Regions from separate parts of the Pseudomonas sp. RC3H12 genome, predicted to be linked through region 3. Evidence: predicted binding sites of a transcription regulator. Region 3 holds the regulator's gene; each other region holds the start of a gene.
What was found. The regulator sigma-54, encoded in region 3, starts transcription at its own class of promoters, with help from an activator protein. The targets are predictions, from matches to a motif close to ANTGGCATNNANNTTGCTNT.
Positions count from the first base shown of each region.

Region 1: nirB (nitrite reductase large subunit NirB) is a predicted target of sigma-54. The motif match lies at 2,398-2,417, and genes of this name have one in related genera.
Region 2: flgB (flagellar basal body rod protein FlgB) is a predicted target of sigma-54. The motif match lies at 2,761-2,780, and genes of this name have one in related genera.

Region 1 covers NZ_CP075595.1:418,312-425,735, reverse strand. The annotation lists gene KHO27_RS01940 (bifunctional nitrate reductase/sulfite reductase flavoprotein subunit alpha) at 1-2,240, shown strand, start outside; gene nirB (nitrite reductase large subunit NirB) at 2,548-5,100, shown strand; gene nirD (nitrite reductase small subunit NirD) at 5,100-5,462, shown strand; gene pcaQ (pca operon transcription factor PcaQ) at 5,521-6,453, shown strand; gene KHO27_RS01920 (DUF1266 domain-containing protein) at 6,517-7,209, shown strand; gene KHO27_RS01915 (DUF805 domain-containing protein) at 7,206-7,424, shown strand, end outside.
Region 2 covers NZ_CP075595.1:3,266,051-3,273,474, reverse strand. The annotation lists gene flgA (flagellar basal body P-ring formation chaperone FlgA) at 1-480, opposite strand, end outside; gene KHO27_RS14900 (chemotaxis protein CheV) at 544-1,473, shown strand; gene cheR (protein-glutamate O-methyltransferase CheR) at 1,526-2,353, shown strand; gene KHO27_RS26270 (hypothetical protein) at 2,334-2,564, opposite strand; gene flgB (flagellar basal body rod protein FlgB) at 2,828-3,235, shown strand; gene flgC (flagellar basal body rod protein FlgC) at 3,238-3,681, shown strand; gene flgD (flagellar hook assembly protein FlgD) at 3,695-4,393, shown strand; gene flgE (flagellar hook protein FlgE) at 4,424-5,746, shown strand; gene KHO27_RS14865 (hypothetical protein) at 5,816-6,010, shown strand; gene KHO27_RS14860 (flagellar basal body rod protein FlgF) at 6,171-6,911, shown strand; gene flgG (flagellar basal-body rod protein FlgG) at 6,960-7,424, shown strand, end outside.
Region 3 covers NZ_CP075595.1:262,273-269,696, forward strand. The annotation lists gene rapZ (RNase adapter RapZ) at 1-818, opposite strand, end outside; gene ptsN (PTS IIA-like nitrogen regulatory protein PtsN) at 821-1,285, opposite strand; gene hpf (ribosome hibernation-promoting factor, HPF/YfiA family) at 1,298-1,606, opposite strand; gene KHO27_RS01240 (RNA polymerase factor sigma-54) at 1,685-3,181, opposite strand; gene lptB (LPS export ABC transporter ATP-binding protein) at 3,356-4,081, opposite strand; gene lptA (lipopolysaccharide transport periplasmic protein LptA) at 4,082-4,606, opposite strand; gene lptC (LPS export ABC transporter periplasmic protein LptC) at 4,593-5,165, opposite strand; gene KHO27_RS01260 (KdsC family phosphatase) at 5,174-5,698, opposite strand; gene KHO27_RS01265 (KpsF/GutQ family sugar-phosphate isomerase) at 5,699-6,673, opposite strand; gene KHO27_RS01270 (ATP-binding cassette domain-containing protein) at 6,919-7,424, shown strand, end outside.

The DNA.
Region 1 (7,424 bases), 160 kb from region 3:
TGCCCGACGATGCCTTCCCCTTCGTGCTCAACACCGGCCGCGTGCAGCACCAGTGGCACACGCTGACCAAGACTGGCCAGGTACCCAGCCTCAACAAGCTGGAGCCCGGCCCCTTTGTCGAGATCCACCCCGACGACGCCCGGCGCCTGGGTATCGCGGACAAGGACCAGGTGGCGATCCGCTCGCGCCGCGGCCAGGCCGTGCTGCCGGCGCGACTCAGCGAGCGGGTGCTGTCAGGCAACTGTTTCGCCCCATTTCACTGGAACGATCTGTACGGCGAGCAACTGGCAATCAATGCGGTGACCTGCGACGCGGTGGACCCGACTTCGCTGCAGCCGGCCCTCAAGCACTGTGCCGTGGCCCTGGAACGGGTCGCCGGCGAGCGCATCGACACCCTTGAACTGACGCTTCCCCCGGACCCCGTCGCCATGCCCACCGCCACCCTGTCCCGCCTGCTCGGCCTAGAGACGTTGCCGGCTCCGATCCTGGCCGAGGAAGAGCGCCATTACCTGCAAGGTTTCCTGCTCGGCCTGAGCCAGGCCCGCACCGAAAACGTGCCTTGCCTGCCGCCCGATGCGCCCCTGGCGCCGGAGCGACGCCTGTTCGTCAACGGCCTGCTGGCCGGCCTGTTCGCCCGGCCCGCGCCAGCGCCGCAAGCAGCGCTGGAAAGCCCTCGTCACCACGTGCTGTGGGCCTCGCAGACCGGCAATGGCGAGCACCTAGCCGAACGCTGCGCCCAACGCCTGCGCGACGCGGGGCTGGTGGTCGCGCTCAGTTGCATGGAGGCGGTGCGCCCATCCCAACTGCGAGGTGCCGCCAGCCTGCTGCTGATCGCCAGCACCTTCGGCGACGGTGATGCGCCGGACAGCGGCACCGCGTTCTGGCGGGCGCTGCAGGACGACGAAGGCGCCAGTTGCGCCACCCTCCCTTACGCCGTGCTGGCCCTGGGCGATTCAAGCTACGACCAGTTCTGCGGCTTCGGCCGCAAGCTCGACCAACGCCTGGCCGACCTGGGCGCCCGGCGCCTGCTGGACCGGGTCGACTGCGAGCCGGATTGCGAGGCGGCCTTCGGCGCTTGGCTCGATGCCCTGTTGTCCGAACTTGGCGGTGCCCCGGCGGCCACCGCCGCCGCGCCAGTCACCGTCCGCGGCAAACAGCAGCCCTGGCCTGCCACCTTGCGGGAAAACCGCCTGCTCAACGGCCCGGGTTCAACCAAGGAGACTCGCCAACTGGTCTTCGACCTGTCCGGTAGCGACCTGCGCTATCAACCCGGCGATGCCCTGGGCGTATGGCCGCGCAATTGCCCGGAGCTGGTCGACGAGCTGCTCATGCTGATGCAGCTGGAAGGCCAAACCGAGATCGAACTCGAGGGCCATGCCCCAATGCCCCTGCGAACCGCGCTGGAGCGGCACGTGGACATCACCCAGGTCAGCCGCCAGCAGCTCGAAACCTTCAGCCAGCACGCTCCCGACCTGCAGCGCCTGCTGCTGCCAGAATGCAAGGACGAACTCAAGGAATGGCTGTGGGGCCGCCAGCTGGCCGACGTGCTGCGCGAACACCCCCAGGCCTTGCCGCTGGGCAACTGGTTGTCGCTGCTCAAACCCTTGCAGCCGCGCCTGTACTCGATCAGCTCCAGCCCCCAGGCTCATCCCGGCCAGGTGCACCTGACCGTGTCCATCGTGCGCCATGGCGAGCGCAAGGGCGTCTGTTCGAGCTTCCTCGCGGACCGGGCAGCGGCGCTGGAGGTCGGGATATTTGCCCAGCCATCGAAACACTTCCGCCTGCCCGAGGACGACGGTGTGCCCATCGTGATGATCGGCCCTGGTACCGGTATCGCCCCCTTCCGCGCCTTCCTTGAAGAGCGCGAGGTACGTGGGGCCAAGGGGCGCAACTGGCTGTTCTTCGGTGAGCAGCATGCCGCCTGCGACTTCTATTACCGCGAACAATTGCAGGCCTGGGAGGCCAGCGGGCATGTGCGTCTGAGCACCGCGTTCTCGCGTGACCAGCCGCAAAAGGTCTATGTGCAGCACCGCCTGCTGGAGCATGGCGCCGAGCTGTGGCGCTGGTTGCAGGACGGCGCGCATGTGTATGTCTGTGGCGATGCCCGGCACATGGCCCGGGATGTGGACGCGGCTTTGCGTCAGCTCGTGGCGCGGCACGGCGGCCTGGACGAGGGCGCGGCAGCGGCGTTCGTCGAGGGGTTGGCGCGGGACAAGCGCTACCGACGGGATGTGTATTGATGCACCAGGCTGGTGAGGCTTGCACCTTCGTTGTGCCCGTAACGGCCTCATCGCCGGCAAGCCGGCTCCCACAAGGGTACGCCGCAAACGGGCCCGCAGCCCTGTGGGAGCCGGCTTTCCGGCGGTGAGTCCCGTGAAGGCTACCGATGAGTGGCCGCTTGGCACACTCCCTGCTTTTCAACGAAGTACAACAGCCCCAACGACCAACGGCGGTCGACAGGGGCCTCACACTGATGAGTACAGGCAAAGGCGCCTGGAGCTTCGGCTCCAGGCGCCTTTTTCGTTTTTCCGTGATCGAGGATCGGCTATGCAGGCAACAGCGAACGAAGCACAACGAGCGCGACTGGTCATCGTCGGCAATGGCATGGTCGGCCATCACTGCGTCGAGCAACTGATCGAGCGCGGCGCCTTGGCGCGCTTCGAACTGCACGTGTTCGCCGAGGAGCGTCAGCGCGCCTACGACCGGGTGCACCTCTCGGAATACTTCACCGGCAGTTGCGCCGAAACCCTGGCCCTGTGCGATCGCGACTACTATGCGAGCAACGGCGTGCACCTGCACCTGGGCGAGGCGGTACTGGACATCGATCGCGAACGCCAGGAAGTGATCACCGCCGAAGGCCGCCTCGGCTACGAACAGTTGATCCTGGCCACCGGCTCCTATCCGTTCGTGCCGCCCATCGAAGGGTCCAGCGGCAATGCGCGCCTGGTCTATCGCACGCTCGAAGACCTCGATGCGATCCGCGCCGCCGCCGGCAGCGCCCGCCGCGGCGTGGTGGTCGGCGGCGGCCTGCTCGGCCTCGAGGCCGCCAACGCCCTCAAGTCGCTAGGCCTGCAAGCGCATGTGGTGGAGTTCGCGCCGCGGCTGATGCCAGTCCAGTTGGATAGCGAGGGCGGCGCGGCGCTCAAGGCGCGCATCGAGGCGCTGGGCGTAGGCGTGCACCTGGCCCGCGCCACCCAGTCGATCAGCACAGGCGAACACTACCGCTACCGCATGAATTTCGAAGGCGGCGAACACCTGGAAACCGACCTGATCGTGTTCTCCGCCGGCATCCGCCCGCAGGATGCCCTGGGCCGAACCTGCGGCCTTACAATCGCCCCCCGCGGCGGCGTGGTGATCGACGGTCAGTGCCGCTCCAGCGACCCGCGCATCTTCGCCATCGGCGAATGCGCTTCGTGGAACGGCAGCGCGTTCGGCCTGGTCGCCCCGGGATACGCCATGGCACGTAACCTGGCAGCCCTGTTGATGGGCGAGTCGGCAAGCGAGTTCAGCGGCGCCGACATGTCGACCAAGCTCAAGCTGCTGGGTGTGGATGTTGGCTCCATCGGCGATGCCCAGGGCGTCACGCCGGGGGCGCGCAGCTATCGCTTCATCGACGAAGCCACGGCCTCCTACCGGCGCCTGGTGGTCGATGCCAGCGGCAAGCGTGTGCTTGGCGCGGTGCTGGTCGGCGACAACAGCTACTACGACACCCTGCTGCAATACGCCCAGAACGGCATCAAGCTACCGGCCGACCCGGCCGCGCTGATTCTGCCCCAGGGCTGCGGCGCGCCGGCGCTGGGCGCCGATGCCTTGCCCGACAGCGCGACCATCTGCTCGTGCCACAACGTCAGCAAGGGCGCGGTGTGCGCCGCCATCGACAGTGGCTGCGGCGACCTCGCCGCCGTCAAGGCATGCACCAAGGCCGCCAGCGGTTGCGGCGGTTGCGCGGCGCTGCTCAAGCACGTGTTCGAGCACGAACTGAGCGCCCGCGGCGTGACCGTCGACAAGAGCCTGTGCGAACACTTCGCCTACACCCGCCAGGAGCTCTACGGGCTGGTGCGGGTTGAAGGCATCCGCACCTTCAACGAGCTGCTCGAACGCCATGGCAAAGGCCACGTGGGGTGCGCCATCTGCAAGCCGGCGGTGGGCAACATCCTCGCCTCTTGCTGGAACCAGCCGATCATGGACCCGGCGCTGGTGCCGCTGCAGGACACCAATGACACGTTCATGGCCAACATGCAGAAGAACGGCACCTACTCGGTGGTGCCGCGCATTCCCGGCGGCGAGATCACCCCGGAAAAACTCATCGTGATCGGCCAGGTGGCAAAGAAGTACGACCTCTATACCAAGATCACCGGCGGCCAGCGCATCGACCTGTTCGGTGCCCAGTTGCACGAGCTGCCGCTGATCTGGGGCGAGCTGATCGCCGCCGGCTTCGAGACCGGGCACGCCTACGGCAAGTCGACGCGCACGGTGAAGTCCTGCGTCGGGAGCACCTGGTGCCGCTATGGCGTGCAGGACAGCGTGGCCATGGCCTTGCGCCTGGAGGACCGCTACAAGGGCCTGCGCGCGCCGCACAAGCTCAAGTTCGCGGTGTCTGGCTGCACCCGCGAATGCGCCGAGGCGCAAAGCAAGGACATTGGCGTGATCGCCACCGACAAGGGCTGGAATCTCTACGTGTGCGGCAATGGCGGCATGCGCCCACGCCACGCCGAACTGTTCGCCACCGACCTGGACGACGAGACCTTGGTGCGCCTGATCGACCGCGTGCTGATGTTCTACATCCGCACCGCCGACAAACTGCAGCGCACCTCGGTGTGGCGCGAGGGCCTCGAGGGCGGGCTTGACTACCTCAAACAGGTGGTAATCGACGACAGCCTGGGCCTGGCCCGCGAACTCGAGACGCAGATGCAGCAGGTGGTCGACCGTTACGAATGCGAATGGGCCAACGCCTTGGGCGATCCGGAAAAGCTCAAGCGCTTCCGCACCTTCGTCAATGACCATCGCGCCGATCCCGATGTGCACTTCGTGCGCGAGCGTGGCCAACGCCGGCCGGCGGCGCCCCTGCAGTTGATTCCCACCCATGAGGAGACAATGTGATGAACCTGTCCAACACGGCTGTAGCAAGTGAAACCCGCTGGCAGGCGGTGTGCCAGGCCAGCGACCTGGTCGCCGACTCCGGGGTGGTAGTGTGGCATGAAGGCGAGCAAGTCGCGTTGTTCTACCTGCCGGAGCGGGATCGACAGGTCTACGCGCTGGAAAACCGCGATCCGCACTCCGGCGCCAATATCATCGGACGCGGGCTGGTGGCCAGCCTGCAGGGCGAACTGGTAGTCGCGGCGCCGCTCTACAAGCAGCATTTCTGCCTGCGCGACGGGCGCTGCCTGGAGGACCCGACACAGGCCTTGCGGGTGTGGACGGCGCGCCTGCGCGGCGGCGAAGTCGAACTGGCCCGTAGCTGATGCTCGAACGGAGCAACCAGACGTTGCAGGTCTGGCCCGCACGGATACACTGCCGGGCATGAACCTCGATACCCGCATCAAGTTCCGCCATCTGCTGTGCTTCCTGGAGATTGCCCGACAGGGCAGCCTGGCCAGGGCCGCCGATGTGCTGGCGATCAGCCAGCCTGCGATCTCCAAGACCCTCAAGGAGCTGGAGGATCTGCTGGAAGCTCGCCTGTTCGAGCGCAGCCACCAGGGCGTCGCCCTGACCCCGGCCGGTACCCGCTTCATGCGCTATGCCGGCCCCAGCGTGCAAGCGCTGCGTGACGGGGTCGGCAGCGTGCGAGGGGAAGCGCGGGCGCCGTCGCAGGTGCGTATTGGCGTGCTGTCGACTGTCGAAGGGTTGCTGATGCCCGAGGTGCTGTGCCGCTTGCACCAGCAGCACGAGGCATTGGTAATCAGCGTGGTGACCGGGGCCAGCGCCCAGCTGCTCGGGCAGTTGCACCTTGGCGAGCTGGAACTGGTGATAGGCCGTATGACCGACAGCCCGCAGATCCAAGGGCTGTCGTTCGAGCACCTGTACAGCGAGTCGATGACCCTGGTGGTGCGGCCCGGACATCCGCTGCTGGCGGATCAGCCTATTGATCGCACGCAGGTCGGTGCCTATCCACTGGTGCTGCCACCGCCAGGCACGACCATTCGCCGGCATGCCGACAGCCTGTTCGTGCAATGCGCGATCCAGCTGCCGGCACAGCGCCTGGAGACTCTGTCGCTGGCCTTGAGCAGGCGCTACGTGCTGGGCAGCGAGGCGGTCTGGGTGGCGCCGCGCGATGCTGTGCTGATCGACCTCGGCCGGGGAGAACTGGTCGAACTCGACCTGGGTGTGCGTGAACCGGGCGGCTCGGTGGGCATCTGCCGCAATGCGGCCTTGGCGCAGAGCCTGCCAGCGCAGTGGTTGTGCGAGGTGCTCCGGGAGGTCGCCGAAGCTTACCGGATTGGGACATACCCCTGACAACCCAGCTCGCGGATTCCTATACAATCCACGCCAGTTACCAGCGCCTCCAGGACCTCTTTCATGGACGAAACCGCGCAGCACTGGCTGCATGCCCTCTCCGCCCCCATGGCCGCCCTCAACGGCGCCAGCTACACCGCCCCCGACTACTTCGAAGGGGAAGACCAGACCGATCTGGAGCGCTGGTGGGGGATCAGCGACCGCGCCCAGTTGCTGGACATGCTGAACATGGCCGACAACGGCCACGCCACCGAAATGAGCGAAGCCTACTGGCAGTACCAGCGCTGCCTGCCCAGCCAGTGGCAGGCCCTGCTCGACACCTTGCCCCCACGCGAACGCATCCGCCATGAATACGCCGCCCGCACCTTCCCCGACTGTGGTCCGGGCGGCACCCGGGCCTGGGACCTGGGGCGCATGAGCTTCCTGCTGCGCGCCGGGGTCAAGAAAGGCCTGATCGACCGCGACGAAAGCCTCTACCTGCACTACCGCCTGGCGCTGCGCGCCCGCCACTACTACAACCGCTGGGACTGTTACCTGGCCGGCTACCTGTTCGGCAAGGCGCTATGGAATGTCAGCGACAGCAGCGACGAGACCTTGGCCGCCGATCTCGAGCGCCAGGGCAGCGAGCACTGGAACCGCTGCATCCTGCTTAACCTGCGCCTCGGCGCCCATGAGCTGCTGGCCGGGCTGCCCTGGGACATGGACCTGCCCGAGCCGCCGCGCCCCGCCACCCTGGAAGAGGACTGCTGGTCATGAGTTGCTGGATTCGCCTGGGGATCGAACCGACCCAGGACCTGGACGCCATCCGCCTGGCCTACCGCGGCCGCCTGCCCGCGCACCATCCGGAAACCGACCCGGAAGGTTTCCAGGCCCTGCGCGCGGCCTACGAGGAAGCGCTGCGCCTGGCCCGCGAGCAGGAAACCCACGAGGCCGAGCCAAGGGTCGCCGAGGACACTCCCCATCCGGCGCTG
Region 2 (7,424 bases), 2.8 Mb from region 3:
GGTCAGGTAGCCGGGCCCCAGCGTGCCCACATCGCGCTCGCGCATGGCCACATCGCCTTCGCCGACCACGCTTTCGCGCTTGAGCGGACGGGTCATGACCACCACGTCGCGCAGCAGGCGCACCTGGGCCGGGACGAACACGGTCCAGGGCGCCGCGCCATCGCAACGCACCCGTACCGTGACCCGTCCCAGGGGCGTCGAACTTTCCAGTGAGGCATCCAGTTGCTGGCTGCACAGCGGCATGCGCAGGCGCGGGTCCAGGGTGTTGACCTGGATCTCGTAGCGCCCCGGCGTCTGGGTGGTCGCCAGATAATCCTCTACGGTGAATTCAAGAAACCCTTGAGTGACACCGATAAGCTGTTCAGGCAAGGTAAAAGAGTCCGCCAGCGTACGTATGCCGGGTGCCAGCAGGCACAGGGCGGCCAGTGAGCCGGTCAACAGGCGCGTCAGTCGTCGGAAATTTGTCGTTTTCGTGTACATGGCGTTCAAAAAAGCAAAGCCCGTGCCGATTTGGTACACAGGCAATCGTTGAAGGAGTCCGGCATGGCTGGAGTGATGGATTCGGTCAACCAGCGCACGCAACTGGTGGGGCAGAACCGCCTGGAGTTGTTGTTGTTTCGCCTCAATGGCGATCAGCTCTACGGCATCAATGTGTTCAAGGTGCGCGAGGTACTGCAGTGCCCGGACCTGACCTTGCTGCCCAGGTCTCATCCGGTGGTGCGCGGCGTGGCCAACATTCGGGGGGCGACCATCCCGATCCTGGACCTGTCGATGGCCACGGGCCTTCCGCAGTTGAAGGAAGAGACGCGCAACAGTTTCGTGATCATCACCGAGTACAACACCAAGACCCAGGGTTTTCTGGTGCACTCGGTCGAACGCATCGTCAACATGAACTGGGAAGAGATCCATCCGCCACCCAAGGGCACCGGGCGAGATCATTACCTGACCGCCGTGACTCGGGTCGACAATCGTATGGTCGAGATCATCGATGTGGAGAAGGTCCTGGCCGAGGTGGCGCCATCGTCCGAGTCTGTGTCGGATGGTGTGATCGATGCCGAGGTGCAGGACAAGGCGGTGATGCTGCGAGTGCTGACCGTCGATGACTCGTCGGTGGCGCGCAAGCAGGTAAGCCGTTGCCTGCAGACCGTGGGGGTCGAGGTGGTGGCGCTCAATGATGGTCGTCAGGCCCTGGATTACCTGCGCAAGCTGGTCGACGAGGGCAAGCGGCCAGAGGACGAGTTCCTCATGATGATCTCGGATATTGAAATGCCGGAAATGGACGGCTATACCCTCACGGCGGAGATTCGCAGCGATCCGCGCATGCAAAAGTTGCACATCTGCCTGCATACTTCGTTGTCCGGGGTATTCAACCAGGCGATGGTCAAGAAGGTCGGCGCCGATGACTTCCTGGCCAAGTTCAAGCCGGATGACCTCGCCCAGCGCGTGGTCGATCGGATCAAGGCGAGCCATTGAAAACGGCCGGGGTTTGTCCCTGGCGCTAGCGATTTATAAAGAGGCGGCAGCATTGTCTACGGGTAATTTGGATTTCGAACAGTTCCGGGTCTTCCTGGAGAAAGCCTGTGGCATCCTGCTGGGCGAGAATAAGCAGTACCTGGTCTCCAGCCGTCTCAACAAGCTGATGGAGCAACAGGGCATCAAGTCGCTGGGCGAGCTGGTGCAACGCATCCAGACCCAGCCGCGCAGTGGTCTGCGCGAGCAGGTGGTCGATGCCATGACCACCAACGAGACGCTGTGGTTTCGCGATACCTACCCGTTCGAGGTGCTCAAGAGCAAGGTCATCCCGGAGTTCATCAAGAACAACCCGGGCCAGCGCCTGCGCATCTGGTCGGCGGCCTGTTCCTCCGGGCAGGAGCCGTACTCGCTGTCGATGGCCATCGACGAGTTCGAGCGGACCAACCTTGGCCAGTTGAAGATGGGCGCGCAGATCGTCGCCACCGACCTGTCCGGCGCCATGCTCACCAACTGCAAGACCGGTGAGTACGACAGCCTGGCCATCGCCCGTGGCCTGTCGCAGGAGCGCCTTCAGCGCTACTTCGACACCAAGGGGCCGGGGCGCTGGGCAATTAAGGCGCCGATCCGCAGCCGCGTCGAGTTCCGCTCCTACAACCTGCTCGACAGCTATGCGCCGCTGGGCAAGTTCGACATCGTGTTCTGCCGCAACGTGCTGATCTACTTCTCGGCCCAGGTCAAGAAGGACATCCTCATGCGTATTCACGGCACGCTCAAGCCTGGGGGGTACCTGTTCCTTGGGGCGTCCGAGGCGCTCAACGGGCTGCCCGACCATTACCAGATGGTTCAGTGCAGCCCGGGCATCATCTACCAGGCCAAGTGAGGCTCATCAAAAAGGCCGGTATCGCGAGATACCGGCCTTTTTGATGGTGCGAAAAGCGCTGCCTGCTGCGCGCGGCAAGGCGGGGTTCGACCCGTAGGCGCGGATTGACCTGCCAGCCGTAGCCGCCAATCAGGTTCAGCCTCAGCAGGTTGCTATCGTAGTCCGACTTGGCGCGGGTGCCGGCGATCTCGCGCTTCGTCGTTGAAGCCATAGGTTTGCGCGGGGTGCGAATGCTACCGGAGTGATGGCTAATAGATACATGGCTTTGACGTCAATTTTTTGTTTTGCCGCTTTTGCCGCCTGGCAATTGCCGCTCGCTGCGCGTCAAGCGGAAGCACTTTGCCGCTTTTCTGGCATAGCCATCTGCCGGATGCCCGGCATCTCCACTGTTTCCAGGGGTTGCAGTGGTTGGCACAGCCCTTGCTAAAGCCTAAGCCAACGAAACTCTGGTCAACCTCTGAAGGTTTCCCCGATATGAGCATCAGCTTCGACAAGGCGCTCGGCATCCACGAAAAGGCACTGGGCTTCCGCGCCCAGCGCGCCGAGGTGCTGGCCAACAACATCGCCAACGCCGATACGCCCAACTACAAGGCGCGCGACATGGACTTCTCGTCCGTGCTCGCCGCCGAGTCCGACAAGCAGCAGAACGGCCGCATTGCCCTGGACCGCACCAATAATCGCCATATCGAGGCCGAAGGCCTGGCGATGATGGATGACACCCTGAAGTACCGCACCCCGATGCAGCCATCGATCGACCAGAACACCGTCGATGCGCAGATCGAGCAATCGAACTACACGGAAAACGCCGTTGGCTTCCAGGCCAGCTTCACCCTGCTCAACAGTAAATTCAAAGGGCTGGTATCGGCCCTGCGTGGAGAGTGACCATGTCCCTTGCCAGTGTCTTCAACATCGCCGGTAGCGGCATGAGTGCGCAGAACACGCGCCTGAACACCGTTGCCTCGAACATCGCCAACGCCGAGACGGTGTCTTCGAGCATCGACCAGACCTACCGTGCCCGTCATCCGGTGTTCGCCACCACCTTCCAGCAGGCCCAAGGCGGCGCCGGCCAGTCGCTGTTCGAAGACCAGGGCGAGGCGGGGCAGGGCGTGCAGGTCAAGGGCATCATCGAGGATCAGAGCAACCTCGAGGCCCGCTACGAGCCGAACCACCCGGCGGCGAACAAGGACGGCTATGTCTACTACCCGAACGTCAACGTGGTCGAGGAGATGGCTGACATGATCTCCGCCAGCCGTGCGTTCCAGACCAACGCCGAGCTGATGAACACCGCCAAGAACATGATGCAGAAAGTGCTGACCCTGGGTCAGTAAGCAGGGAGCCGAAATGACTACCACCAATACTGATACCAAGGTCGGCAGTAGCTTTCTAGAGTCGCTGCAAAGACCTGCCAACAAGAACAACGCCAATACCGGGCAGGCCGGTAGCGCGTTGGGTAAAGATGCGTTCCTGCAGTTGCTGGTGACGCAGATGAAGAACCAGAACCCGCTCGATCCTCAGGACAACGGCGAGTTCGTCGCGCAGCTGGCGCAGTTCAGCAGCCTCGAAGGCATCCAGTCGTTGAAGGAGTCGGTCGACGGCATCCTCACTGGCATCGGTTCGTCCCAGGCATTGCAGGCCACCTCGCTGGTCGGCCGTTCGGTGATCGTGGCGAGCGACAAGGCGGTGGTCGATACCACCAAGAGCTTCAATGGTCAGGTCGTGGTGCCGTCGAACATTACCGAAGGCGAGGTCACCATCAAGGACAAGGACGGCAAGGTGGTCAAAACCATCGAGCTTGGGGCGCAGAAGGCCGGCACCGCCGACTTCATCTGGGATGGCACCAATGACAAGGGTGAGAAGGTCGATCCGGGTACCTACACCTTCAGTGCCGAGACCAAGGTCGACGGCAAGGCCAAGACGCTGGCCACGCTGCTGCCAGCCAAGGTCAACAGTGTCAGCTTCCAGAACGGCAGCGAGATGATGCTCGACCTGGCTGGCATCGGCAAAGTCGGCATCTCCAAAGTCACCACCATCGGAATTTAACGCCGCAGAATCGGCACAAGGAGCGAGTACATGTCTTTCAATATCGGCCTTAGCGGTCTCTATGCGGCGAACAAGGCACTGAACGTTACCGGCAACAACATTGCCAACGTTGCCACCAAGGGTTTCAAGGCGTCGCGCGCCGAGTTCGGCGACCAGTATTCGCAGTCCATCCGCGGCACCGCCGGCGGCAAGACCCAGGTGGGCAGCGGCGTGAAGACCATGGCGGTCTCGCAGATGTTCAACCCGGGCAACATCAACGGCACCGGTCAGGCGCTGGACATGGCCATCGATGGCAACGGCTTCTTCGCCCTGAACGACAACGGTTCGCGTATCTACACCCGCTCCGGTGCCTTCTACAGCGACAAGGAAGGCTATGTGGTCAATGCCAATGGCGCCAACCTGCAAGGCTACCCGGTGGATGAGAACGGCAAGGTCATCCAGGGCTCGCTGACCAACCTGAAGATTGACACCTCGAACCTGTCGCCGAAACCGACCGGCCGCATTTCCGAAACCGTCAACCTGAACTCCAGCGACGCCGCGCCTTCGGTTACGCCATTCGACCCGACCAATGTCAAAAGCTACAACTACACCTTCAATACCCCGGTCTACGACAGCCAGGGTAACGAGCACCAGATGAACCAGTACTTCGTCAAGGATACCGGCACCAACTCCTGGACCATGCACACCACTATCGATGGTCGCAACCCCGCCGACCCGACCCTGCCCACGCCGCTGGTCAACAAGCTGCCGTTCACCTCGGGTGGCAAGCTCGATACTGCGGCCATGACGGCCGGTGCGGTCACCGGTGGCCTAACCATCGCCGCCGACAAGACCTTCCAGCTGACCGGCTGGGTGCCGGCCGAGAAGAACGCCGCAGGTGCCTGGGTCGGCAATGGCGCCACCGCGCGTACCGGTGGTGTGACCCTGGACATGCTGGCCACCACTCAGTTCAACGCGGCCTCGGCCACCACCGCCAAGGACCAGGACGGTTATGCCACCGGTGAGCTGGCCGGCCTGACCGTGGACCAGAGCGGCAACATGTTCGCCAACTTCACCAATGGCCAGAACAAGGTCATCGGCCAGGTGGTGATCGCCAACTTCGCCAACCTGCAGGGCCTGACTCCGGTCGGCGCCACTGCCTGGAAAGAGTCCTACGCTTCGGGCGTGCCGATCATCGGCGGGCCGGACACCGGCACCCTGGGCCGTATCGCCGGCAGCTCCCTGGAAGACTCCAACGTCGACCTGACCGGTGAGCTGGTCAACCTGATCAAGGCGCAGAGCAACTACCAGGCCAACGCCAAGACCATTTCCACCGAAAGCACCATCATGCAGACCATCATCCAGATGACCTGATGATCGTGGCGTGAAAAAGCCCCTGCCCGCAGGGGCTTTTTCACATCTGGCAGTGCGGAGAGTGAAGTCATGAAGAAGTTGTCGGTGTTCGTGGTCGTGGCCGGTACGTTGCTGGTGGCGCTGTCGCTGGGGGCCGCGCCGGCGCCCTGGTATCAGTGGCAAAGCCTGGCGACCGGGCGCTACATGTGCTCGGCTAACGATCCGGGCGAGGGCTGGAGGCGTCATTCCGGTCCCTACCGTAACGGCGCCTGTCGTGACGACTGACGTGGGTTTGCCGCCTGCGGCAAGTATTCGCCGATAAACTGACGCCAACCGCCATAGGATGCCCTGAAAGCCCCGTGTTACGGGGCTTTGTAATGTTGGTTCGATAATTGCTTTGCCCTTGCCAACGACAGCGCGGCAAGGTTCGCGTAGAGGAGATGCTGTGGACAAGATGCTTTATGTGGCCATGACCGGTGCCAGCCAGAACGCGCTGGCGCAAAAGGCCCATGCCAACAACCTGGCGAACGTTTCCACCAATGGCTTCCAGCGCGACCTGGAGCAGGCCCGTTCGATGCCGGTGTTTGGCGACAGCTTTCCGGCACGTGCCTTTGCCATGACCGAGCGTCCGGCTACCGACTTCAGTGAAGGTGCGCTGGTCGAGACCGGTCGCGAACTGGACGTGGCGGTTGCCGGCAAGGGCTTCATCGCCGTGCAGGCCCCCGATGGCAGCGAAGTCTATGTGCGTACTGGTAGCCTGAACATTGACGCCCTGGGCGTGCTGCGTGCCGGCAACGGCATGCCGGTCATCGGCAACGGTGGCCCGATCGCGATTCCTCCCGAGCAGAAGGTCGAGGTCGGCGACGACGGCACCATCAGCATCCGCGCCATGGGCGAGGACCCGCGGGTGATGGCCGAGGTCGACCGGATCAAGCTGGTCAACCCGGATATCAAGGGCATGACCAAGGGGCTGGACGGCATGATTCACACCGCCAGCGGCCAGCCAGCCGACGCCGACGTCAACGTCCGCCTGGTTTCGGGCTTCCTGGAATCGAGCAACGTCAACGCCGTCGAGGAAATGACCTCGGTGCTGGCGCTGTCCCGTCAGTTCGAACTGCACATCAAGATGATGAACGCGGCCAAGGAAGGCGATGAAGCCATGGCTCGGGTTTTGCAAATCGGCTAACTACATTTGAACGGGTGCCGTAAAACAGGCGCACGAGGAGAACACTAAATGCTTCCGGCTCTTTGGGTCGCTAAAACCGGCCTGTCCGCCCAGGACACCAACCTCGCGGTCATCTCCAACAACCTGGCCAACGTCTCGACCACCGGCTTCAAGCGTGATCGCGCCGAGTTCCAGGACCTGCTGTACCAGATCAAACGCCAGCCTGGTGCACAGTCGACCCAGGACAGCGAGCTGCCTTCGGGCCTGCAGGTCGGTACCGGTGTGCGCATCGTCGGCACCCAGAAGAGCTTCACCGCAGGCAGCCTGCAGACCACCGAGAACCCGTTGGACGTGGCGGTCAACGGTCGCGGTTTCTTCCAGATCTTGCAGCCTGACGGCACCGTTTCATACACCCGTGACGGTACCTTCCACCTGAATTCCGACGGCCAGATCGTTACCGCCAACGGCTTCGCCCTGGAGCCGGCCATCGTCGTGCCGCCAGATGCGCAGACTTTCACCGTCGGCCGGGACGGC
Region 3 (7,424 bases):
GATTGCTGGAGCAGTTGGCCAAGCCGTTCGGTAATGTACACCGAGCGGTGGTGGCCGCCGGTACAGCCGATGGCGATAGTGACATAGGCGCGGTTGCTGGCGGCGAAGCGCGGCAGCCATTTGAGCAGGTAGCTGGAAATGTCCTGGAACATCTCCTCGACGTCCGGCTGCGCGGCCAGGTAGTCGATCACCGGCTGTTCGAGGCCGGAATGTTCGCGAAGTTCCGGCTTCCAGTACGGGTTGGGCAGGCAGCGCACGTCGAACACCAGGTCGGCATCCACCGGCATGCCACGCTTGAAACCGAATGACTCGACGAGAAACGCAGTGCCGGGCTCGGGCTGGTTGAGCAGGCGCAGCTTGATCGAGTCACGCAACTGGTACAGGTTCAGGTTGGTGGTATCGATCTTCAGGTCGGCAAGGTCGGCGATCGGCCCAAGCAGCTCGCTCTCCACCCGGATTGCCTCAGCCAGCGAACGGCTGTCGTTGGTCAGTGGATGGCGGCGGCGGGTCTCCGAAAAACGCTTGAGCAGTGTGTCTTCGTCGGCATCCAGATACAGCACGTCGCACTGAATATGCCGGGAGCGTGCCTCTTCCAGCAACTGAGGGAAGCGTGACAGATGGCTGGGCAGGTTGCGTGCATCGATCGAGACCGCAACCTTGGGTTGCAACAGCTCTGTGTTGATCAAGGCGTTTTCAGCCAGCTGCGGCAACAGCCCGGCGGGCAGGTTGTCGATGCAGTAATAGCCGTTGTCTTCCAGCACGTCGAGGGCGGTGCTCTTACCGGAGCCGGAGCGACCGCTGACGATGATCAGGCGCATGTTCAGTGCTCGTTTTGTACGTCCAGGACGACCTGGTAGAGGGTCTCGCTGCTATCGGCGGCACGCAGTTTATCGCGGACCTGCTTGCGATCAAGCATGCTGGCGATCTGGCGCAGCAGTTCTAGGTGCGCGTCGGTGGCGGCTTCCGGGACCAGCAGGACAAACAGCAGGTCGACCGGGGCGCCATCGATGGCATCGTAATCAATGGGGGCTTCCAGATGCAGCAGGGCGCTGACAGGCGCGCTGCAACCTGCCAGGCGGCAATGGGGTATGGCGATGCCATTGCCAAAACCGGTGGAGCCCAGTTTTTCGCGAGCCCACAGGCTGTCGAAGACGTCTTGCATCTCCAGCTCGGGTACTTGCTCGGCGATCAGGTTGGCGACCTTTTCCAGGGCGCGCTTCTTACTGCCGCCCGGCACGTTCACGAGGGAACGGCCGGGGGTCAGGATGGTTTCAAGTCGGATCATGGATGAGGGGGATCAGCGGGCGGCTGCGCCTTGCAGCAGGCTTTGCTGTTTTTCCTTGTGTTTTTTCAGTTGGCGGTCGAGCTTGTCGGCCAGGGCATCGATCGCTGCATACATGTCTTGGTGTTCGGCGTTTGCAACCACCTCACCGCCGGGAATCTGGAGCGTGGCTTCGATCTTCTGCTGAAGCTTCTCGACTTTCATGATCACCGTCACGTTGGTGATCTTGTCGAAATGACCCTCCACCCGGGCGAGCTTCTCGAGCACGTAATCGCGCAGTGGTTGGGTGACTTCTACATGCTGTCCACTGATGTTGACTTGCATACAGCTTCTCCTTTGTTGCCCGTGCATAAAGAGGCAGGTGTTGCACCTGCCACTGAAACGCTGTGGCACATCCGGGGGCTACATCAGCCGCTTGCGCTCGCTCGAAGGGGCGATCCCCAACGACTCGCGATACTTGGCGACGGTGCGACGGGCTACCTGGATGCCTTGTGCCTCCAGTAAACCAGCGATCTTGCTGTCACTCAATGGCTTTTTCTGATTTTCCGCAGCCACCAGTTTCTTGATGATCGCGCGGATTGCCGTGGACGAGCATTCGCCGCCTTCGGCGGTGCTCACGTGGCTCGAGAAAAAGTATTTCAGTTCGTAGATGCCGCGCGGGGTGTGCATGTATTTCTGCGTGGTCACCCGGGAAATGGTCGATTCGTGCATGCCCACCGCCTCGGCGATGTCATGCAGGACCAGCGGCTTCATGGCCTCGTCGCCATGGTCGAGGAAGCCACGCTGGTGCTCGACGATCTGCGTCGCCACTTTCATCAGCGTCTCGTTGCGGCTCTGCAGGCTCTTGATGAACCAGCGCGCCTCCTGCAACTGGTTGCGCATGAAGGTATTGTCGGCGCTGGTGTCGGCGCGCCGGACGAAGCCGGCGTACTGCGGATTGACGCGCAGCTTCGGCACCGCCTCCTGGTTGAGCTCGACCAGCCAGCGCTCGCTGTCCTTGCGCACGATGACGTCGGGCACGACGTATTCGGGTTCACTGGACTCGATCTGCGAGCCCGGGCGCGGGTTGAGGCTCTGTACCAGTTCGATGATCTGGCGCAGTTCGTCTTCCTTGAGCTTCATCCGGCGCATCAGCTGGCTGTAGTCGCGGCTGCCGAGCAGGTCGATGAAGTCGGTGACCAGGCGCTGTGCCTCGCTCATCCAGGGTGTCGAGGCCGGCAGCTGGCGCAGTTGCAGCAGCAGGCATTCGCCGAGGGTGCGGGCGCCAATGCCGGCCGGCTCGAACTGCTGGATGCGGTGCAGCACCGCCTCGACCTCGTCCAGCTCGATGTCCAGCTCCGGGTCGAAACCGGCGCAGATTTCTTCGAGGGTGTCTTCCAGGTAGCCCTGGGCGTTGATGCTGTCGATCAGGGTGACGGCGATCAGCCGGTCGGTGTCGGACATCGGCGCCAGGTTGAGCTGCCACAGCAGGTGGCTTTGCAGGCTCTCGCCCACCGACGTACGGGTGGTGAAGTCCCATTCGTCGTCATCGTTGCTCGGCAGGCTGCTGGCGCTGGTCTGGTAGATGTCTTCCCAGGCGGTGTCGACCGGCAATTCGTTGGGGATCCGCTCGGCCCATTCGCCGTCCTCCAGGTTTTCCGTGGTACTGCTGGAGGTTTCCTGGAAACTGTTGTCCTGGGCTTCGGCGGTCGGCTTGTTCTCGGCGTTGTCCGCCATGGGGTCGCTGTTGTCGAAGTCCTCGCCGTCTTCCTGACGTTCGAGCATCGGGTTGGACTCCAGCGCTTCCTGGATTTCCTGCTGGAGGTCCAGGGTGGAGAGCTGAAGCAGGCGGATGGCCTGTTGCAACTGAGGTGTCATCGTCAGTTGCTGGCCCATTTTTAGGACGAGCGATGGTTTCATGGCTGGGGCTTAATACCTTGTTGCCGGCGCGCATGCGCCATCCACTACACGTAGGGCGCTTGGGCGCCGACTTTAAGCAAGTTATATGCCTGAAATTGCAGCGTTTGCCTAGAGCACTGTAACAACTTAAGCCCCGATCAGGCGCATTCGCCAGTGCTCCGGGCAGGCCTGTGGTCAGAGTCGGAACTCGTGCCCCAGGTAAACTTCCTTGACCAACTGGTTGGCCAGGATGGTCTCGGCATCGCCTTCGGCGATCAGTTGGCCATCGTTGACGATGTAGGCCGTCTCGCAGATATCCAGGGTCTCGCGAACGTTGTGGTCGGTGATCAGTACGCCGATGCCCTTGTTCTTGAGGTGGTGGATGATCTGCTTGATGTCGCCGACGGAAATCGGGTCGACCCCGGCGAACGGTTCGTCCAGCAGGATGAACTTGGGTGCGGTGGCCAGGGCGCGGGCGATCTCGACCCGGCGACGTTCGCCACCGGACAGGCTCATGCCCAGATTGTCGCGGATATGGCTGATGTGGAACTCCTGCAGCAGGCTTTCCAGCTCCTTGCGGCGCCCTTCGCGATCGAGGTCCTTGCGGGTCTCGAGGATGGCCATGATGTTGTCGGCCACCGACAGCTTGCGGAAGATCGACGCTTCCTGCGGCAGGTAGCCGATACCGGCCTGGGCGCGCCCGTGCATCGGCTGGTGGCTAACGTCGAGGCTGTCGATCAGCACACGGCCCTGGTCGGCCTGGACCAGGCCGACGATCATGTAGAAACAGGTGGTCTTGCCGGCGCCGTTGGGGCCGAGCAGGCCGACGATCTGGCCGCTGTCGATGGACAGGCTGACGTCGCGCACGACTTGCCTGCCCTTGTAGCTCTTGGCCAGGTGCTGGGCTTTGAGGGTTGCCATTTACTCGGCCTTTTTCTTCGGTTGAATGACCATGTCGATACGCTGACGCGGTGCAGTCACGTTGCCACCGCGTCCGGCGGTAGCCACCTGGGTCTTGGTGTTGTAGACGATCTTCTCGCCTTCGGTGGTGTTGCCTTCGTTCTCGACCTTGGCGCGGTCGGTGAGGATCACCACGTCTTTCTGCGCCTGGTACTGGATGGTCACGGCCCAGCCTTTCATCTTGTCGGGCTTGGCGGCGCTCTGCTGCTGCTCGAAGTAGGCCAGGTTGCCCACCGAGGTGACCACGTCGATATCGCCGTTGGCGGCGCGGGTCATGGTCACGGTGTTGCCTTTGATCATCATCGAACCCTGGGTGATGATCACGTCGCCCGTGTAGGTGGCGACGCCCTGCTTGTCGTCCAGGTGGGCGTTGTCCGCCTGGATGCGAATCGGCTGGTCACGGTCGTTCGGCAGGGCGAAGGCGCTCGCGCTTCCCAGTGCTACGCCCAGGCTGAGCAGAAGGGGGATGGTTTTAACGAGCCTCATACTGTCCTCTTACGTTAGAGAGCAGGTCCATCCTGCCTTCTTTCAAATACGCTTTCATTCCTTTGCCCGTAGTCGTGCCACCGGCGCCGTCGATTCTAACGGCTTGCTCGGTCTGCGCATATTGCTTCTGCGGGAACACGGTCATGCGTGTGCTGGTGATGATGGTTTCGCGTTGCTTCTCGTCGGTGCGCGCCACGCGCACCTCGTCGATCAACTCCACCTCGGTGCCGTCCGGGTTGACCTCGGCGCGTTTGCTCTGCACATGCCAGGGGTATTCGGTACCACGGTACATGTGCAGGTCGGGCGTGGTCACCAGGGTGACCTCGCTGGCCTTGAGGTGCTCGACCTTGGCGGCGGTCATTTCGTACTGCAGCTTGCCGTCGGGCAGGAACTGCAAGCTGTGGGCGTTGATCGCGTAGTAGTCGATGGCGCTCTGGTCGACCTGGGCCTGGGGCTGTTCGAGGAAGCTTTCCGGGCTGATGTTCCAGTAGCCTACAGCAACCAGCACGGCAGCGATCCCGCCTAGCAGCGCGACATTTCTGATCTTCTTGCTGAGCATGGGCAGCCTTACAGGTAATGGGCGTTGGCAGCGTCCAGGGTGCCCTGGGCCTGCATGATCAGTTCACAGAACTCGCGGGCGGCGCCTTCGCCGCCGCGGGCCTGGGTAACGCCGTGGGCGTGCTGGCGAACGAAGGCCGCGGCATTCTGCACCGCCATGCCCAGGCCGACGCGGCGGATCACCGGCAGGTCGGGCAGGTCGTCGCCGAGGTAGGCGACCTGTTCATAGCTTAGATTGAGTTCGGCGAGCAGGCCGTCCAGCACCACCAGTTTGTCCTCGCGGCCCTGGAACAGGTGCGGGATACCAAGGTTCTTCGCCCGGCGCTCGACCACGGGGGTCTTGCGCCCGCTGATGATCGCGGTGGTCACGCCCGAGGCCATGAGCATCTTGATGCCGTGGCCGTCGAGGGTGTTGAAGGTCTTGAACTCGCTGCCGTCCTCGAGGAAGTACAGGCGACCATCGGTGAGCACGCCGTCAACGTCGAACACCGCCAGCTTGATAGTCTTGGCGCGTTGCATCAGGTCCTGGTTCATTTACATCACTCCGGCGCGCAGCAGGTCGTGCATGTTCAGGGCGCCGGTCGGGCGGTCGTCCTGGTCGACAACCACCAGCGCGCTGATCTTGTGGTCTTCCATGATCTTCAGTGCCTCGGCGGCGAGCATCTCGGCGCGGGCGGTCTTGCCGTGCACGGTCATGACTTCGTCGATGAGCGTCTTGTGCACGTCGATGTTGCGGTCCAGGCTGCGGCGCAGGTCACCGTCGGTGAAGACGCCGGCCAGCTTGCCGTCGTTACCCAGCACCACGGTCATGCCCAAACCTTTGCGAGACATTTCAAGCAGCGCGTCCTTGAGCAGGGTGCCGCTCTTTACCACAGGCAGCTCTTCGCCGGCATGCATGACGTGCTCGACCTTCAGCAGCAGGCGACGGCCCAGCGCGCCGCCCGGGTGGGAGAAGGCGAAGTCTTCGGCGGTGAAACCGCGCGCCTCCAGCAGGGCGATGGCCAGGGCGTCGCCCAGCGCCAGCGCCGCGGTGGTGGAGGAGGTCGGCGCAAGGTTGAGCGGGCAGGCTTCCTGGGCGACGCTGGCGTCGAGGTTGACCTCGGCGGCCTGGGCCAGGGGCGAGTCCGGTTTGCCGGTGAGGCTGATCATCTGGATGCCCAGGCGCTTGATCAAAGGCAGCAGGGTGATGATCTCGGCGGTGCTGCCGGAGTTGGACAGGGCAAGAATGACATCGTCACGGGTGATCATGCCCATGTCGCCATGGCTGGCCTCGGCCGGGTGCACGAAGAACGCCGGGGTGCCGGTGCTGGCCAGGGTGGCGGCGATCTTGTTGCCGATGTGCCCCGACTTGCCCATGCCTACCACCACGACCCGTCCCTTGCTGGCCAGGATCAGTTCGCAGGCCTTGACGAAGTCCCCGTCGATGCGGGCCAGCAAGGCCTCCACGGCCTCGAGTTCGAGGCGCAGGGTGCGCTGGGCGGATTGGATCAGCTCGCTGGATTGGGTCATGTCGAAACGCAATGCCTGATGAAAAGGCGGCGATTATAGCCGCAATGTGTGAAAGGCTCATCCTTCGAATGTCATATGGATGCCGCGCCTGCCTGTCTGGGCCCTGAACGAGTGGGGTGACGGCCTTGGGGCGGGCCTATCAGCGGTGCTATAGTTCGCCGCTATTCGGCCCGCCGGGGACCTGTGTGCCTTCAAGATGAAGGCAGGCGTCCACTATGACGAGGCTGCACTAGCAAGGAGTCTAGATGAGTGTGGATAGCGCCTACGCGGTCGAGTTGAAGGGCGTCACCTTCAAGCGCGGTTCGCGCAGCATTTTCAGCAACGTGGACATACGCATTCCCCGCGGCAAGGTCACCGGCATCATGGGGCCTTCGGGGTGCGGCAAGACCACCTTGCTGCGCCTGATGGGCGCGCAGTTGCGCCCGGCCGGCGGCGAAGTCTGGGTCAATGGGCAGAACCTGCCCGCGCTGTCGCGGGGCGACCTGTTCGATGCGCGCAAGCAGATGGGCGTGCTGTTCCAGAGCGGTGCGCTGTTCACCGACCTGGATGTGTTCGAGAACGTGGCCTTTCCGCTGCGGGTGCATACGCAGCTGTCGGACGAGATGATCCGCGACATCGTGCTGATGAAGCTGCAGGCCGTGGGCCTGCGCGGCGCCATCGACCTGATGCCCGACGAGTTGTCCGGCGGCATGAAGCGCCGTGTGGCGCTGGCCCGTGCGATCGCCCTCGACCCGCAGATCCTCATGTACGA